Regions from separate parts of the Priestia sp. JV24 genome, predicted to be linked through region 2. Evidence: a T-box and tRNA genes for the amino acid it is inferred to sense, from the RefSeq annotation. Region 2 holds a T-box; the other holds one or more tRNA genes.
What was found. A T-box is a leader RNA that pairs with one kind of tRNA and senses whether it is charged. The one in region 2 lies ahead of serS (serine--tRNA ligase), so its partner is inferred to be a tRNA-Ser.
Positions count from the first base shown of each region.

Region 1 (12,743 bases), on a different contig from region 2:
TTAGCAAATAAATAGACACCTGGCAGGTGCCTATTTACACAACGTATTTATTCTAAAAGAAAAGCGAAGCATTTTCCATAGTACAAATGAAGGAGCTGACAACACTCTAAGCTGGAGACTCTCCGTCTCCTTCATTTAATACCGGAGGAGTAACAGTCGTTTCTTTTTTGTGCAGAGGCTGTGAGATATGTCTCACACAAAAATAAATGATCGTATGCCCTGCTCCAACAATAGCTAATAAAATGGGAATACTTTTTGCTTCATCAAAAAATAGTACAGCTATTAAAAATAAAGATATAGAAACGACGCGCCCGATATTCAGAAATACTTCTCTGACAACAATGTATTCAATTCTTTTTGAAACAACGTCTTTTGCTCGTCCAATCACATCGTACGTTAGAGAAATGAATGGAACCAATAAAATAGGATAGGCAATGGCAATACAAACAGCATATATAATTAACTTTGGATACGATAAGTTAAAGATAAGCAAAAAGACTGCTCCATAGAGAAGGAGGCCCCCTGTGAAGATAAACCGAAGGCGATTTTTTTGCTTAATAAACCTTGAGGCAACATAGTATCCCACAAATGCAACCGCTGAATTTACCAGTCCATATGTTCCTAAAGCTAATTCACTTCCCGTCGTAATAAATACCATGACGGATACAACAAAAATGAACGTACCTTCACGCAACCCTTGAAAGAAATGAGCCTGCAATATTCGATTCCAGTCTTTATTGACTTTTCGTTCAGCCCATACCTCTTTAAATTTGTATACTCCTTCCGCTGCGCGTCTTGTAATAAAAAAACTAAGCACAACGGCACCGATAAACAATAGCAGCGATACACCAAACACAATTTTATACCCAAGTGATTCATACAAAGCGGAAATAACAAAGCCCGCTCCTAAAGGACCAATCATCCCTGCAAAAGAGTTTAAGATCCCTAAAAATCCGTTAAAAAAGTCTCTTGTATCCGGTTCTGTAATTTCAAAAGTTAGCACATTAAAAGCTAGCCAATAAAAGCCGTATCCTATACCCAGCAGCCCACCAAGCAATACTAAATACTCGGCTGCGTTAGCTCCACTGACTAATACAGCGATATAAAAAACAGCTAAAAAAGATACACCTAACCTTAAAACCACAACCCGGTCAATTCGTTTGGCCCATTTACCTGCTAAAATAAACGTAAGCGGCTGAAGCACCACTACCGCTAAATTATAAATAGCGAGATCCGAAAATTCGCCTGATTGTTTCCACAGATAAATGTTAACAAACGAATTGGAAATTGAAATAGCCAAGGCATAAAGACCGCCTATAATTAAAAGCAAAAGTAAATCTTTACTAACTTCTACATCTCCAACTACTTTTTTTAATAAAGGCATATCAAAAAACTCCTTTTCTCTTCTACACCTAGTGTGTGAAAAAGAAAAGGAGATATGTAAAAGAATTGGAAAACAAAAAAGCCAGTAAAGGTAATAATTACTTTACTGGCTCTTAAATACGTCTTTAGCTTATTTTGCAGCGTCGTAACGCTTAGCAACTTCGTCCCATTTTACAACATTAAAGAATGCTGAAATGTAATCTGGACGGCGGTTTTGGTAATTTAAGTAGTAAGCGTGCTCCCAAACGTCTAGACCAAGAATTGGCGTTTTACCTTCCATTAATGGGCTATCTTGGTTTGGTGTGCTTGTTACTTCTAAATCGCCGTTGTTTACAACTAACCAAGCCCAGCCAGAACCGAAGCGAGTTTTAGCTGCATTTGCAAATTCTTCTTTGAATTGATCAAAGCTGCCGAATTTGCTAGCGATAGCGTCTGCTAATTCACCAGTTGGAGCACCGCCGCCGTTAGGGCAAAGGATTGTCCAAAATAATGAGTGGTTCGCATGACCGCCACCGTTATTGCGTACTGCTGTACGGATATCTTCAGGAACAGCATCTAAGTTTGAAATTAACTCTTCAATACTTTTGCTTTCTAAATCCCCTTTGCCTTCAACAGCAGCGTTTAGATTTGTAACATATGTGTTGTGATGTTTTGTGTGGTGAATATTCATTGTTTCTTTGTCGATATGTGGTTCCAGTGCATCGTATGCATAAGGTAGTTCTGGTAATTTGTAAGCCATGAATAATTCCTCCTTCAAAATATGTAAGCATTTTGGCGCGAAAGCACCATATACGTTTAGATTAGCAAATTTACCCTACTGTTTCAAATAAAAAGTTCCTAATCCATGATTTATATTTACCTAATTCCCATTCGCTATTCTTTTAAACATAAAAAAAGCTTCTTTTTCTCAAAAGAAGCTTTGAATAGACGATAGTATGGCGGAGGAAGAGGGATTCGAACCCCCGCGGGCTTTAACACCCCTGTCGGTTTTCAAGACCGATCCCTTCAGCCGGACTTGGGTATTCCTCCAACCTTATAAATGGTGGACCCTGCAGGACTCGAACCTGCGACCGGACGGTTATGAGCCGTCTGCTCTAACCAGCTGAGCTAAGGGTCCACATGGCTCCACAGGTAGGACTCGAACCTACGACCGATCGGTTAACAGCCGATAGCTCTACCACTGAGCTACTGTGGAACAATATGAATTATGTAAGTCACAAACGTAAATTGGAAAATAGCGGCGGAGGGGATCGAACCCCCGACCTCACGGGTATGAACCGTACGCTCTAGCCAGCTGAGCTACACCGCCATGGCTCCACAGGTAGGACTCGAACCTACGACCGATCGGTTAACAGCCGATAGCTCTACCACTGAGCTACTGTGGAACAATATAACATTTACTAGCGACATTAAAAATTTAACATGTTTCTAGTCTAAAGTCAATATATTATTTTAAAACAGCGTATAAAAAATAGGCAATCATCAGCAGTTGAATAAATCCTTTTGAAATAGCACCACTAAAAAAGCCAATAACCGAACCTACTCCAATTTTTACTGCGTTGCTAATTGTAGTCCGATGAACAATCAGTTCTCCTACAATCGCTCCGATAAACGGCCCTAAAATAATTCCAAATCCCGGAATGACAAACGGACCTACAAGCAGCCCAACTGTACTTCCCCAAACACCTGCTTTAGTGCCTCCGAATTTTTTCACACCAATAATATTAGCTATATAGTCTGCTAAAAAAAGTGCGACAACTAACAATCCTTGTACCACCCAAAATAACCAGCTATAGGAGCTAAAATCATAAAATAAACCGTATATAACAAATCCTAGAGCTACAAATAGCACGCTCGGGATAATGGGATAAACCAACCCAACAAACGATACAACAAAGCTAACGATAATTAATACCCAACATAAAATAGCCATGCCCGCACCTATCCTTTTTATTATTACTATTTATCATACAATAACCACTCCTATAAAGAAAGACCTTGCACGACGAGTACTTCCTTTATTTCACTTTCGAATACCTCTTCAAATAATAATTTTCGAGTGTACCTCTGCAATATTAACAGCACGGTCCTCAAGGCGCCCGTAATATCAAAAAAAACAATGACGGCAAAACCTGTACATATACGCATAAAATGTGCTTGTAACATAACGCTCCACCGCATCATTGTAATTGGTAACGGTTTCTAAAATCTATTGTAAACCTTAAATTTTCGCTATAAAATAAGGTATAATAAGAATCTTCAATAAGAGGAGGCTTTACAATGAGCATGCTGAAAAAGATGGCATGGAGTTTTATTTCCTTCAAAAAAATAAGGTCGCTTCGCTTTGAGCATACGAATAAAACAATTGGTTTTGTGCTGTTTCTAACATTTATTTCTTTGCTGCCTACATTTTTCTTTATGACTTTGACGATTGTAAACGGCTATCATATCGCTACTACAGATCTTCCGAAATCTGTTTCTTCTTTTTCTATTTCAAACTCACAGCTTACGTCAAGTCAACCTTTCACAAAAAAAGTAAACGGTACCGCTTTTATCTTAAACCCCTCACAGTCTATTGAACGATTTCATTCCCCTGCTCATGCCATTGGTTTTTTAAAGGATGGAATTTACATCACGACTAATTCACAAACACAAACGTATTCATATGAGTTGCTAAACTGGCATCATAAAGATAAAAATGAACTGTTAAACTTGCTGCACGAACAAAAATTTTCTTTATACATACTTGTCCCTATCGCTATGCTTTTACTGTACGTATTAACATCTGGACTAAACTTCCTTTCTATTACCTGCCTTGCTTATCTTGGAAAGCTGATTGCACTCATTGCTAAAAAGCAGCTTCCTTTCAAGCAGCTATGGGCACTGAGCGCTTATAGTACGGTAGCCTTCACACTGCTTTATACGCTTTTTGAAGCTTTTTCTTTGTCTCTAGCACTACATAGCTCTCTTTACTGGATAGGAACATTCTTCATTTACTTGTTGCTCGTCACAAGGGTTCCTATAAGAAGAAAGGTAAAACCTAATAAAGATGCTGGGACAAACGTATTTTAGTTGAAGGAGAATCCAAACGAGGAATCTAGATTCTTGATAGAGAATCCACCTCTTTTGGATTTTTTTATTGATATGGTGAACGCAGGTTTCATGTATGCGGCTGCTTCTAGCTGGTGATTGGAGTGATTTAGTTAAGTCTCAGCCTCTTTATTTCGGTACAACTTTTTTTCTTCCCATTGCACAAGGAAGAATTTTCAACTGATACAAAACCCACAAACCTCCTGCTGTGAGCAGAATAAAGCTGTAAACAAACATCAGCCTTTCAGCATGCATCCACACTTCAAAAACAACAGGTCCCAACGCTACTCCTAAAAATCTCACCGTTCCATAAATGGATACAATAAACCCTCTTTCTTCGTCTGAAGCCGCTGAAGTAATCATCATATTAATACACGGAAGAACAAATCCTAAGCCGCCAAAGGCGACTGTCAAACAAAACATCAGAACAGGAAGCGTATAAATAATCGTTAATACTCCAAACATCAGGAATAAAAGAGTTATCCCTACTATCATTAATTTTTTCATGAGCTCTACATCTGTTTTGATGCGTTGACCGGTCCAATAAGAAACGAGCGTCATCGCACCAAGAGGAAATAAAAAAGCGGTTCCTTTAAAAAAACCGTCTATATGATACGTTTCCTCTATTAGAAAAGATAAATAATATAAAATACCAAATAATAAAAACAACCCCAATCCCCCGACAAAGAATAAAGGAAAAAGCGATTTTCTTTTATTATAGACAATCCCATTGGCTCTCTTTAAATATTCTTGAACAGATACTGAATCCGAACCTGTTTTCCCTTCTCTCACATACAGCACTATACCTACTAAAGCAGCACCTGCAGCTAAAGGATAGACAAAAAACGCGGCATACCATACGACGAGTGCTACCGATGCTCCAATTATCGGCGCAACCACTTTTCCAACTCCGTTATACACTTCTAAAATCCCGAGGACTTTTGCTCTTTTTTCCCCTGTAAATACATCTCCAGTTAATGCCATTGCCAACGTTGTAGTACCTGCAGCTCCAATCCCTTGAATGACTCTGCCTGCCATCAACACAGCAAAGCTTCCAGAAGAGAATGAAGCACTACTAGCAGCGATGACACTACCTATTATCATCATGACGAGTGAATATATGATTAACTTTTTACGCCCATACCGGTCTGATAAAATCCCTACGGCAGGGATACACAATGCAGCTGGAATCGAAAATGCACTCAGTATCAAACTGGTTTGAACTCCGCTTAAGTGAAGTGACTTTTGAATGCTTGGCAGCAGAGGAATGAGCATGGAATTTCCCAGCACCATGATTAAAGGCAATAAGCCTAATGAAACAATCATTAATTTTTCTTTCAATTTTCGTTCTCCAATCATATTTAAGTAAGACAAGCATAGGCTTTACACATAAGCAAAAGAATGAAGGAGGAGCATAATGAAAAAGCTATGTGCATTAGCCGCTTTCGCTTTTATCGGATATATTTGTCACTACGACATTAAATACGGGACCATTCCCACTGCTACTGAAGCAGTTCAAGTCAGCAAAGCGCAGCCTGCAGAAACAAAAGCCGCCAGCTCTTCTTCCACCTATACAAAAATAAAAATTAAGCCAGGCGATACAGTTTTGTCCATCATTGAGGAGCTTACAAAAAAATCGATACCGGTTTCTATGAACCAAATGATTACAGACTTCAAAAAGTTAAATAACGGTACAGCGCCTGAGGATATTCAAATTGGAAAAACGTATAAGTTCCCTATTTACAAGTAATGACAGCATTCTTCTTGTCAAGATGGGATAGTCATTGTTAAAATAGCTAAGGTAGCACTTTCTACTAGTTATTTTGTTCATAAAGAGTTATTCTATTAATGAATTCAAATTCTTGATTTCATTTTGAAGGAGAGATTATCACGTGAGTGAAATTATACATCGTACAAAAACACGCCCCGTTAAAGTTGGAGATTTAACAATCGGAGGCAGCAACGAGTTAGTTATTCAAAGTATGACAACCACTAAGACACATGATGTTGAAGCAACGGTTGCAGAAATTAAACGTTTAGAAGAAGCAGGATGCCAAGTTGTTCGTGTTGCTTGTCCAGACGAGCGCGCAGCAGATGCAATCCCTGAAATTAAAAAACGCATTAACATTCCATTAGTTGTGGATATTCATTTTGACTACCGCTTAGCATTAAAAGCAATTGAAGGCGGAGCGGATAAAATCCGTATCAACCCTGGTAATATCGGTCGCCGTGAAAAAGTGGAAGCTGTTGTAAATGCTGCAAAAGCTAAAAATATTCCAATTCGTATTGGAGTTAACGCTGGTTCACTTGAAAAACGTATTTTAGATAAATACGGCTATCCGACAGCAGATGGCATGGTAGAAAGTGCACTTCATCACATTAAAATTTTAGAAGACCTTGATTTCCATGACATCATCGTTTCAATGAAAGCATCGGATGTTAACTTGGCAATTGAAGCTTATGAAAAAGCTGCTCAAGCATTTGACTACCCTCTTCACTTAGGAATTACAGAATCGGGTACATTATTTGCAGGAACTGTAAAAAGTGCAGCAGGGCTTGGCGCTATTTTATCTAAAGGAATCGGAAATACATTACGTATTTCTTTAAGTGCGGATCCTGTAGAAGAAGTAAAAGTTGCGCGCGAATTACTAAAATCATTTGGTTTAGCTTCCAATGCCGCAACGCTTATTTCTTGCCCAACTTGCGGACGTATTGAAATTGATTTAATTAGCATTGCTAATGAAGTTGAAGAGTATATTTCAACTGTAAAAGCACCGATTAAAGTAGCGGTACTTGGCTGCGCTGTAAACGGTCCTGGTGAAGCTCGTGAAGCTGATATCGGGATTGCGGGAGCACGCGGTGAAGGTCTACTATTCCGCAAAGGCGAAATCGTACGCAAAGTTCCTGAAGAAACAATGGTTGAGGAACTAAAAAAAGAAATTGATAAAATTGCTGCTGAATATCACGCAAAGCAAGAAGCTGAAAAAGCTGCAGCTAAATCATAACTAAAAAAAGCGAGGCGCATATGCGCCTCGCTTTTTTTTATGAAAAGAACGGTAATATAAACGTACCGACAATAATCGATACAACTCCGATCCCTATTGCCCATGCTCCTAGCGTAAGTGCTCCTTTTCTGCGTGCGATAAACCCTAGAATAATCCCAGCGGCACCAAGAATAATTGGTAAAAAGAATAGTGAAAGAATCGAAAGCACGAGTGCGAAACGACCGTATCCCGTTCCTTCTCCTCGCCCAGCGACTTCATGATTGCGATTGCGATCAATATCTATAACTTCACGCTCTGCATGAGGCTCTCCTACTCGGTAAGGAACGCCCACTTCAGCTGCAGTTTCTTCCATGAAATCAGCTTCATATACATCTTTTCTACGCCTTTGTTCTTCATTCTCCATGCTTAATCCCTCGCTTTCGTAAATAAGGAGCATTTATAGTATCTGAATGCGAGAAAAAATTATAAGTGTCAATCTTATACAGCCGCTCACTCTCTTACAAGAAATAGGTACAGACGCAATATCACCAGGCTATGCAGTGATCATTACGCTTTGCCAAAGGCGTATAAAAAGTATTACTGTTTCTCTTTGGGCTTTATGTTACACTAGACAAGAATAGTCAAGCACCTAAGTAGAATAAACGTATTAAAGGAGTGCACGTAGTTGACGAAAAAGTTTGGAATTGACATTGATGGAACTGTTACTTCTCCTGAAACTTTTGTTCCTCATTTAAATAAAGCCTTTAACTTAAATTTAACACTTGAAGACATTACAGAATATGATTTCAGCCCTTTTGTAAATGTATCACCTGCAGAACTCGGGAAATGGTTTAAAGCAAATGAACGCTCTATTTACGAAACCTCTCCACTTGCAGACGATGCAAAAGCTGTTTTGCAAAAATGGCATCAAAAGCACGAATTATTCTTTATTAGTGCAAGGCACGATAAGCTATTGGACGTCACGGAAGAATGGTTTCAAAAAAATGAACTATCGTTTCATCACATTGAGTTAGTCGGTTCTCATTTTAAAGTTGAAACAGCAAAACGATATGATGTTGATATCTTTTTTGAAGACAAACATGATAATGCTTGTGAAATCAGTGAAGAATGCAATATCCCCGTTATCTTATTTGATACTCCTTATAATCGCTTACCTGTTCCAAAAGGAGTGGTTCGCGTATACAATTGGCTAGAAGCAGATCAGTGGGTAGCCAGCTGGTTAAAAGAACAGCAAAAATAAAAAAGAGAGGTGCATAACGCCCTCTCTTTTTTATTGATTACATTCTATACATTGACCGTAAATTTCAAATTTATGGCCTGTAATATTGTATCCTCGCAAATCCTCGTCTACATGCTCCATCGGACAAGCTTCAATTTCTTTTGTTTTTCCACAATCTAAACAAATGAAGTGGTGATGATGATGGGCGGTTGCACATTTAAATCGAAAGTGCTTTTCGCTCGAAAGCTCCGTCATTTCAAGTACGCCTAACTCCACAAACAATGATAAATTACGGTAAATTGTATCAAAACTCAGACCGGGATAATCAGGCTTCATATATTCCAATACATCTTTTGCCGTTAAGTACTTATTTGATTTTGAAAACAAGGCAAGCATTTCTTCACGCTTTCCTGTATGTTTATATCCTTGATCTTTTAATAAATGAATGGCTTCAGTTAAATTCATTTTTGTTTCCCCTTCCGTCCTTTATTAATCATAATAGATATGATTAAAATAACAACAGCAATGACAACAATTGTACCGCCTGGTGCTAAATCCAAGTAGTACGCTGAAAATAATCCGCCTAAAACAGATATTTCACCAAAAATCACCGAAAGCAGAATCGTTTGTTTAAAGCCCCTAGCTAAGCGAATGCTTGCTGCTACAGGAAGAGTCATAAGAGATGACACTAATAAAATACCGACGATACGCATCGATACAGCAATGACAAGAGCAACCATCACAATAAATAAAAAGTGCATCCACTTCGATTTAATCCCAGAAGCAGAAGCGTGCTCTTCGTCAAAAGATAAAATAAACAATTCTTTATATAAGAAAAAGACAATAGCTATAACAAATACGGCTATGACAATAACTGTCCAAAGATCCGAACGACTCACCGCACTTACGCTTCCAAACAAATAGTTCATTAAATCATTATTAAAACCGTCCGCCAGCGAGATACAAATTGCACTAATACCAATTCCGCCCGATAAAATAATCGGAATGGCCAGCTCTTGATAATGCTTGTAGACGCTTCGAAGTTTTTCAATAAAAAGAGCGCCTGTAACGGAAGATACCATCCCTAAATAGACGGGGTTCACTCCTTGCATAAACCCTATTTTCTGACTAAGAAGCAAGCTCGCAGAAATCCCCGCTAGCGTCACGTGACTTAACGCGTCTGCAATTAAAGAAAGACGTCTTACTACGATGAACGTGCCCAATAAAGGAGCTAAGACGCCAATAATCATACCGGTTAAAAATGCATTTCGTAAAAACTCAAATTGAAATAAACTGCTTATCATACGTGCTGCCCTCCATGATGATGATCATGGGTTAACACATGAACATTATGACCATAAAACATAGATACGTCATGTTCACAAAGCTGTTCGAATTCTTTGGCATTCCCATGAAAGTGTAGAAATTTATTTAAACAAGCAACGTGGGTTACTTTTTCTGAGACAGTGCCAATATCGTGAGTAACAAGCACAAGCGTAATTCCTTTTTCTTTATTTAACTTTTCAAGAAGCTCATAAAAAGTGTACACATTTTGTGCATCCACTCCGACTGTTGGCTCATCTAAAATTAACAGCTCGGGTTCGCTGACAAGCGCGCGCGCAATAAAAATTCGCTGCTGCTGGCCACCGGATAGTTCTCCTATGTTTCGATTTAAAAATTCGCTCATCCCCACTGCTTCTACCGCTTCTTTCACTTTTTGTTTATGAGAAGCATTCATAAAGCGAAACAAACCTAATTTTGAAGTAAGACCCGTGGAAACCACTTCAAAAACGGTAGCAGGAAAGCCGCTGTTGAAACTATTCGCTTTTTGCGATACATATCCAATTTTACTTCGTTCTTTAAACCTTCTCTGATCTTTTCCAAATAAACGAATTGCACCTTGAGATGGTTTTTGCAAACCAAGCAAACATTTGATTAGCGTTGATTTCCCAGACCCATTTGGCCCAACGAGACCCAAAAAAGCTCCTTTTGGAATTGAAAAACTTATATCTTCTAATACATTTACTCCATCATATTGAAATGATAAATGATCGATTTCAATGATATCAGGTGTATTCATATGCGCCTCACCATTCTTTTTTTATATTTCTCCATACAAAAGAGGGCACGGTTTCTATCGTATACTCCGTTACCCATTTACTTTCTCAGAATCATTACGATTTAGTCATTAATGTAGTATACAGGATTGTCTTTTATTTGTAAACTAAGCCGTTTCACTCCTTCGCTTTCTTGCCTCCGTAAGTTCATCCGGCTCGAAATGTTGTTTTATTACACAATATAGTCACATCTTTCTTTTTTATTCATAAACTGTATATGACGAGGAGGTAATCATATGAAAATTGTACAGCAGATTGTCAATAAGAAAGTAAACAACATTACCCCGAAAGAGCTTTTAAAGTATAGCAAACAATACAACATCCCCATTACAGATCAGCAGGCACACACACTTGTATCCGTCATTAGACAGCAGCCCGTAAATATTTATAACCTTGAAGAGCGCCGAAATTTAATCAAACAAATTGCTCAAGTAACAGATCGTGAAACTGCCAGACGAGTGAACGAATTATTTCAGCAGTTAATGTAAAAGAAGAGGTCATGTCTATAGACATGACCTCTTTCAATCACATATGAAATTACATAAGCTTTTGTTTTAGCTCTGAATCAAAGCTTTGTGCACGAATCATATCAATTTCCAACTGATATGGCGCTTTTTTATTTTTCTTATCTTCTCCTACATAAGGAGTTTCTAGAATTTTAGGAACTTCTTTAAACGCTGGGTGATGAACAATATAATTCAGTGCACCAAATCCGATTTCACCAAATCCAATGTTTTCATGGCGGTCTTTTCGAGCACCGCGTACATTTTTACTATCATTGATGTGAAGCACTTTAATTCGCTGTATTCCTACGGTTTTGTCAAATTCATTTAATACACCGTCAAAGTCTTGAACGATATCATAACCAGCGTCATGAACGTGACATGTGTCAAAACAAACAGAGAGCTTTTCATTGTGCGTCACGCCATCAATAATCTGGGCAATTTCTTCAAAGCTTCTTCCACACTCTGTTCCTTTTCCAGCCATTGTCTCAAGCGCAATTTGAACTTCTTGATCAGCTGTCAACACTTCGTTTAGACCTTTGATAATTTGCTGAATACCGGCATCTGCTCCAGCGCCGACATGAGCTCCTGGGTGAAGAACAATTTGCTTTGCGCCAAGAGCATGGGTGCGCTGAATTTCAGACGTTAAGAAATCTACTCCAAGCTCAAATGTTTCGGGCTTTGTTGTATTTCCTAGATTAATGATATAGGGAGCATGTACAACAATATCTGTCATTCCATACTCTTTCATATGCAAAAGACCAGCTTCAATATTAAGCTCTTCAATCTTTTTGCGACGAGTATTTTGTGGAGCGCCTGTATAGATCATAAACGTATTTGCTCCGTAAGAAGCTGCCTCTTCACTTGCTCCTAAAAGCATCTTTTTGCCGCTCATTGATACATGAGAACCAATTTTCAACATTCCTTTTTACACCTCTAACCTATTGCGATTAACGATTGTTGCGTCTTTCACTACGCTTTTTCTTTTGCACATACTTTGTAATTTCACGAGCACGTTTTTTCTTGTAGCCAGGCTTTACTTTCTTCGGCTTTTGAATAAAGCGATGTGCCTCTTCTCCCACTTCATCCGCTTTCTTCACACGCTTTTTACGGCGGTTACGGTCATCGATGGAAACCCATTCTTGCTTTTGAAGATCTTTGTTTACAAACTCGATTCCCATTTTCTCTAGCTTATTTACTGCATCTTCATCTTCCACATCGAAGATTGTAGCAGCAATTCCAGAATGACCGGCACGAGCTGTACGTCCTACGCGGTGAATGTAGAAATCTAGATCTGAAGGAAGCTCAAAGTTAATGACGTGTGAAATTCCTTCAATATCAATACCGCGAGCTGCTAAATCTGTCGCTACTACGTATTGAAATTCTAAATTATTAATTTGCTTCATCATTTTCTTACGGTCACGAG
Region 1 covers NZ_JAPCIN010000023.1:466,080-478,822, forward strand. Annotated here, with positions in the region: gene OK414_RS23670 (MFS transporter) at 107-1,384, opposite strand; gene sodA (superoxide dismutase SodA) at 1,514-2,122, opposite strand; tRNA gene OK414_RS23680 (tRNA-Ser) at 2,320-2,412, opposite strand; tRNA gene OK414_RS23685 (tRNA-Ile) at 2,424-2,500, opposite strand; tRNA gene OK414_RS23690 (tRNA-Asn) at 2,504-2,578, opposite strand; tRNA gene OK414_RS23695 (tRNA-Met) at 2,619-2,692, opposite strand; tRNA gene OK414_RS23700 (tRNA-Asn) at 2,694-2,768, opposite strand; gene OK414_RS23705 (DUF456 domain-containing protein) at 2,831-3,316, opposite strand; gene OK414_RS23710 (DUF1189 domain-containing protein) at 3,664-4,455, shown strand; gene OK414_RS23715 (MFS transporter) at 4,603-5,814, opposite strand; gene OK414_RS23720 (hypothetical protein) at 5,891-6,223, shown strand; gene ispG (flavodoxin-dependent (E)-4-hydroxy-3-methylbut-2-enyl-diphosphate synthase) at 6,375-7,478, shown strand; gene OK414_RS23730 (hypothetical protein) at 7,516-7,881, opposite strand; gene OK414_RS23735 (5' nucleotidase, NT5C type) at 8,143-8,718, shown strand; gene OK414_RS23740 (Fur family transcriptional regulator) at 8,749-9,162, opposite strand; gene OK414_RS23745 (metal ABC transporter permease) at 9,159-10,001, opposite strand; gene OK414_RS23750 (metal ABC transporter ATP-binding protein) at 9,998-10,777, opposite strand; gene OK414_RS23755 (DUF2624 domain-containing protein) at 11,051-11,302, shown strand; gene OK414_RS23760 (deoxyribonuclease IV) at 11,352-12,239, opposite strand; gene OK414_RS23765 (DEAD/DEAH box helicase) at 12,268-12,743, opposite strand, start outside.
Region 1: it encodes a tRNA-Ser, which carries the amino acid that the T-box ahead of serS (serine--tRNA ligase) is inferred to sense. The anticodon was not compared.

Region 2 (6,780 bases):
TTTATTTCCCATATATGGACGCAGCACTTCTGGAATTTGAATTGATCCATCTTCCTGCTGGTAGTTTTCTAAAATTGCAGCTACCGTACGGCCAATTGCTAAGCCAGAACCGTTTAGTGTATGAACATGTTCTGGTTTTGCTTTTGTATCACGGCGGAAGCGAATATTAGCACGACGAGCTTGGAAGCTTTCAAAGTTTGAACAAGAAGAAATTTCACGATACGTTTCATAACTTGGAATCCAAACTTCAATATCATACTTTTTGGCTGCTGTGAAACCTAAGTCAGCTGTACACATGCTTAGAACTCGGTAAGGTAAACCTAATAGTTGAAGAACCTTTTCAGCATGGCCCGTTAATTTTTCTAATTCATCATAAGAATCTTCTGGCTTAACAAAGCGAACGAGTTCTACTTTATTAAACTGATGCTGACGAATAAGACCACGTGTATCTCTTCCTGCAGAGCCTGCTTCAGAGCGGAAGCAAGCACTATACGCTGTATAAGCAATTGGAAGCTGATCTCCGCTTAAAATTTCATCACGATGTAAATTTGTAACTGGTACTTCAGCTGTAGGAATTAAGAAATAATCTTCTTCTTTAATCTTGAATGCATCTTCTTCAAATTTAGGAAGCTGCCCTGTTCCTGTCATGCTTGTGCGATTCACCATATATGGAGGAAGGATTTCTTCATAACCATGCTCATCCATATGTAAATCCATCATAAAGTTAATAAGAGCGCGTTCTAATCTTGCACCTAACCCTTTATAAAAGACAAAGCGGCTTCCCGTTACTTTCGAAGCTCTTTCAAAATCTAAAATATTTAAATCTGTTCCTAAATCCCAATGCGGTTTTGGTTCAAAATCAAATTGTTTAATTTCTCCCCATTTGCGAACTTCTACGTTATCATCTTCAGTTTCACCTACAGGCGTACTTTCATGTGGAACGTTAGGAATTGAAAGCAGCAATAGTTCTAATTCTTCTTCAACGCTGCGAAGCTCTTCATCCAATTGCTTTACGCGATCTCCTACTTCACGCATTTCAACGATTAAATGATCAGCATCTTGTTTTTCACGCTTCAATTGTGCAATTTGCTGTGATACTTCATTTCGCTTGCTTTTTAACTCTTCTGTTTGAGCAATTAGCTCACGGCGTTTTGCATCTAAATCTTCAAAGCGACCTAAGTCCGTTAAGTCCTCACCACGAAACTTGAGCTTTTCTTTTACTTCATTAAAATTAGCACGTAAAAATTTTAAATCTAACATACTTAGTACCTCCTTTAGTATAAAAGGGCAAAATAAAAACTCTCATCCCCATGAAAGGGACGAGAGTTTACCCGCGTTGCCACCCTAATTGAAAGCTAAAATAAGCCTTCCTCTTAAACCAGATAACGGATGAACCGAAACTGCCTACTACTTTTTCGACAGCTTGCTCCAGGACGGATTCATAAGAATTGATTATCGATTCACACCAGCCATCGACTCTCTTGAAATCAAAAATCTTATTACTATTTCCTATCAACGCTTTATACCAATATCATTTTTATTAATCATAATGTACTACAAGTCTTTACAAGATGCAATTCATTTATACAGGTTTTTTTGAAGCTTCTTCAACCATTGCTACAAAATACTGCGCCATGCGGGCATCATCTGTCAATTCTGGATGAAACGAACATCCCAAGAATTGACCTTGTCTTGCCGCAACGATTCGGTCGTTATGCATAGCTAAGACTTCAACGTTTTCTCCTACTTCTACAATATGCGGAGCACGGATAAATACGCCTATAAAACCTTCACCGATATCTTTAATATTTAAGGCAGCTTCAAAGCTATCCCGTTGACGCCCAAACGAGTTTCGAGCTACCGTAATATCCATAACACCTAAATGGGGCTCTTCACGGTCAACGACTTGTCCTGCGAGTAAAATTAAACCCGCACACGTACCAAATACCGGTTTACCTGCTTGTGCAAACTGGCGAAGAGGTTCCATAAAGTCATATTTGTCAATCAGACGACGCATCGCTGTGCTTTCCCCGCCCGGTAGGATTAAACCATCTATTTCGTTTAGCTGTTCAACTTTTTTTATGATAATGGCTTCAGCGCCTGCTGCTTCTAATGCTTGTGCATGCTCGCGAAAGGCACCTTGTAATCCTAACACGCCTACTTTTACCATTTTGTCAAAACTCCCTTTAAATTACCATCCACGCTCTTGCATGCGGTTTTCTGGTAATAATGATGAAATTTCAATCCCTTTCATTGCACTTCCTAACCCTTTTGATAAGTTTGCAATCAGTTCATAGTCTTGATAATGTGTTGTTGCTTCCACGATTGCACGTGCAAACTTTTCAGGGTTGTCTGATTTAAAGATTCCTGATCCAACGAACACGCCGTCTGCTCCAAGCTGCATCATTAACGCTGCATCTGCTGGTGTTGCTACACCGCCTGCTGCAAAGTTTACAACTGGTAAACGACCTTCACGTTTAATTTGCAGTAATAACTCATAAGGTGCGCCTAATAGTTTTGCTTCTGTCATTAACTCATCTTCGTCCATGCCCACAACTTTACGTACTTGAGCGTTTACTTGACGCATATGACGTACTGCTTCCACGATGTTCCCTGTCCCTGGTTCGCCCTTTGTACGAAGCATTGCAGCTCCTTCAGCAATACGACGAGATGCTTCGCCAAGATCACGGCAACCGCACACAAATGGAACCGTAAATGTATTTTTATTTAAATGAAACTCCTCATCAGCTGGAGTCAACACTTCACTTTCATCGATGTAGTCTACACCCATCGCTTCTAGCACGCGTGCTTCAACAATATGGCCAATACGAGCTTTTGCCATAACTGGAATGGACACAGCATTCATCACTTCTTCAACAATTGTTGGGTCTGCCATACGAGACACGCCGCCTGCTGCACGGATATCAGCTGGAACACGCTCTAATGCCATAACGGCAACAGCGCCTGCTGCTTCTGCAATTTTTGCTTGCTCTGCATTGATCACGTCCATGATAACGCCACCTTTTTGCATTTCCGCCATTCCCCGTTTTACACGATCAGTACCTGTAATGTTATTCATGTTTGTCTTCCTCCTGTATCAAGTGTTTCACAATAATTTTTAGTGTATATACAAAATTCAAAACTTAGTGTCTATTTTACCGCATTTTTCGGAAAATTCCTATCTAATTTATAGATTATATACAAACAAATCTAAAATAAAAAAAAGAGATACTCTCTTGTAGTATCTCTTCTTTCTCTTGAGTTATCATTAAAACCAGTTATTCACTGTATTTGCAGCATTCATCCAAATATCGCTGAAGAAGTTGCCAATACTGCGGATAGCGAGAGAGAACCATCCAGCTTTTTCAACAGATTCGTTTGTCATAACCGGCGTCATGCTATCTGTAGTTTGACCTCCTACATAGCCTAAATCTTTAAGATTGCTGTTTGTTGCACTCACATAAGCAACTGTTTCTCCTTTTTTAATAGGAGCAACAACTTTTTGATCGTTCATAACTTTATCGTTTAACTTAAAGTTGATTTTAGTATGATCTTTTTGACCTTTTTTGGTAATAATTTTTACCGAATTCTTTGGAGAAACGGAAGCTTCTTTTGATTTTCCTTTAGCAACATCAATTGTTTCATGCCCTTTAATCTCGCCGTTAGCAGGCACTACTTCTTTTAACTGAAAATGACTAAAAGCATAATCCAATATCTTTTTTGTTTGGGAAAAACGAGCAGCTTCCGTAGACTTGCCGTTTTCCTTAGCATTCATTACAACTGTTATGTATCTTACCCCGTTACGCTCTGCAGTCCCAGTGAAACATTGACCTGCAAAATCTGTATGGCCAGTTTTTAAACCGTCTACGCCGCTGTAGGCAGCTGAAAAACCTGGGAGCATCTTATTCCAATTGTTCATTTTTGTTTCGCCTTGTTGCCCTTGTCTAAACATCTTAGAAGGAGTTTTAGCTACTTCCAAAGATTCTGGATAATCATGAATTAAGTGATAAGCAAGGGTAGCAACTGCCCGAGCCGATAGAAGGTTCTCATCTTCTTTCTTCGTTCCTTTTGGATACATTCCTTTTAACAGAGAATTAGAAAGACCTGTAGAATTGACAAATTTTGATTCACCCATATTTAATCTTTTTGCCGTTTCGTTCATTAACTTAATAAAGTTTTCTTCAGAATCACTGACAGCTTCAGCTAAAGCAATTGCAGCTCCATTAGCTGAGTAAATAGCCATGGCATCATATAATTCTTTCACCGTGTATTTTTGGTTTTCAATTAACGGTACATTCGATAATCCATAATCCTGAGAAATTTTAGCTGCATATTTACTAACTGGCACACGTTGATCCCAAGATAATTTCTTATCTTTTATGGATTCTAATACTAGGTATTCCGTCATCATTTTTGTCATGCTTGCAATACCTAATAAAGCATCCGCATTTTTCCCGTATAATACTTTCCCCGTACTTGCCTCTACTAAGATCGCTGCATCTGCTTCAACGCCAATATCATCTGTTTTAGGAGCAGCTGATGCTTGTGTAGAGACAAAAAATACGCTGGCCATTAACATAACAGCAATGACACAAATTAATTGTTTCTGTACTGCGTTTCTCACTCTATACCCTCCAAACGTAAACTCACATAAATGTAATTTTATCATATTAAAATTTAAAAAAATAGATAAAGAAGTACTGTTACATTCATGATCCATGACTTAAAAAACACGTTTCCCTAATAGGGAAACGTGTTTTTTAGCATTCATGATTATCTCATAGAATAGTTAGGAGATTCTTTTGTGATTTGTACATCATGTGGGTGGCTTTCTCTTAAACCTGCTCCAGTCATACGAATGAATTGTGCCTGTTCACGTAACGCTTCTAAGTTAGCTGAACCACAGTAACCCATTCCTGCGCGTAAACCGCCAATCATTTGATATAAAGTATCTGCTACAGGTCCTTTGTAAGGCAAACGTCCTTCGATACCTTCTGGGACTAATTTTTTATTATCTTCTTGGAAGTATCGATCTTTACTTCCTTTTTCCATAGCTCCTACAGAGCCCATTCCACGGTACACTTTAAAGCGTCTACCCTGGTAGATTTCTGTTTCTCCAGGACTTTCTGTCGTCCCTGCTAGAAGGCTTCCTAGCATTACTGTATGTCCACCAGCCGCAAGTGCTTTTACAATATCTCCAGAGTATTTAATACCGCCATCTGCGATAATAGCTACACCGTGCTTACGAGCTTCAGTTGCACAGTCATATACTGCTGTAATTTGTGGAACGCCTACACCAGCTACAACACGAGTTGTACAAATTGAACCAGGTCCAATTCCTACTTTTACTACGTTTGCTCCTGCTTCAATTAATGCTTTTGTACCTTCAGCAGTTGCTACGTTACCAGCAATAATATTTAACTCTGGATATGCCTCGCGAATGCTGCTTACCGTATCTAAAACGCCTTGTGAATGTCCATGCGCTGTATCAATAACGATAACATCAACGCCAGCTTGTACTAATTTTTCGATACGAACGTTTGAATCAGCTGTTACGCCAACAGCTGCTCCAACTAATAATCGACCTTGTTGATCTTTAGCTGCATTTGGAAACTCAATTACTTTTTCAATGTCTTTAATTGTGATAAGGCCTTTTAATACGCCATTGTCATCTACAAGAGGTAACTTTTCAATTTTGTATTGCTGTAGAATTTTCTCTGCTTCTTCTAAAGTCGTTCCTACTGGGGCAGTAACCAATTCTTCTTTTGTCATTACATCAGCAATTTGCATTGAATAATCTTGGATAAAACGCAAGTCGCGGTTTGTAAGGATTCCAACTAGTTTTTGTTCTTCTTCGTTGTTGACAATCGGCACACCTGAGATACGGTATTTGCCCATTAAATGTTCAGCAGCAAATACTTGGTTTTCAGGAGTTAAAAAGAAAGGATCCGTGATAACACCACTTTCAGAACGTTTTACTTTATCAACTTGTTCTGCTTGCTGTTCAATCGACATGTTTTTGTGAATGATACCTAAACCACCTTGTCTAGCCATCGCAATAGCCATTTCAGCTTCTGTAACTGTATCCATTCCTGCACTGATGAACGGCACCTTTAATTTTAATGTTTTTGTTAGTTCAACACTCATATCAACGTCTTTAGGTAGTACCTCAGATTTTGCTGGCACCAGTAAAACGTCATCAAATGTTAAGCCTTCTTTAGAAAATTTGCTTTCCCACATTATAGAATCCTCCTTTAAACGACAGAATATTATTAGTAGATTAACAAGCAGATATGTACCTGTCAATAACTTCACTAGATATCAGATAATTCTAATAAAAAGAAAAGGTGATTTAATTGCATAAATTTAATGATGTTTGGACGTCCTACAATTTATTTTTCTCCGTTCCTTTTGTACAAGACTTTTTAAAAAAGCGCTATCAAAAATTGAATTATAGCGATGCAGAGCAACATAGCTTTAAAAACAGTTACCCCTTTATTTATTATCTGGAACACAGTAAAAATTATTATCAAGTTGCGGCACAATCTCCTGTATCAGTTCAACCAGTTTTATTATTTTATGGAATGTCACAGCTGTTAAAAGCCTGTTTGTTAACGCAAAACCCAGTATATCCAGAAAATACAGCGGTGTTAGCACATGGAGTATCAACACGAAAAAGAAAAAAACAAAGTTATGATTTTTTAGATGATGAAGTTAAGATCCAAAAAAGCGGTTTGTTTTCACAAGTAGGAGAAGAATTGTTTCATGTGAAACAACTGG
Region 2 covers NZ_JAPCIN010000001.1:629-7,408, reverse strand. Annotated here, with positions in the region: gene serS (serine--tRNA ligase) at 1-1,260, opposite strand, end outside; T-box leader at 1,313-1,525, opposite strand; gene pdxT (pyridoxal 5'-phosphate synthase glutaminase subunit PdxT) at 1,583-2,170, opposite strand; gene pdxS (pyridoxal 5'-phosphate synthase lyase subunit PdxS) at 2,192-3,079, opposite strand; gene OK414_RS00015 (serine hydrolase) at 3,269-4,624, opposite strand; gene guaB (IMP dehydrogenase) at 4,774-6,240, opposite strand; gene OK414_RS00005 (YaaC family protein) at 6,357-6,780, shown strand, end outside.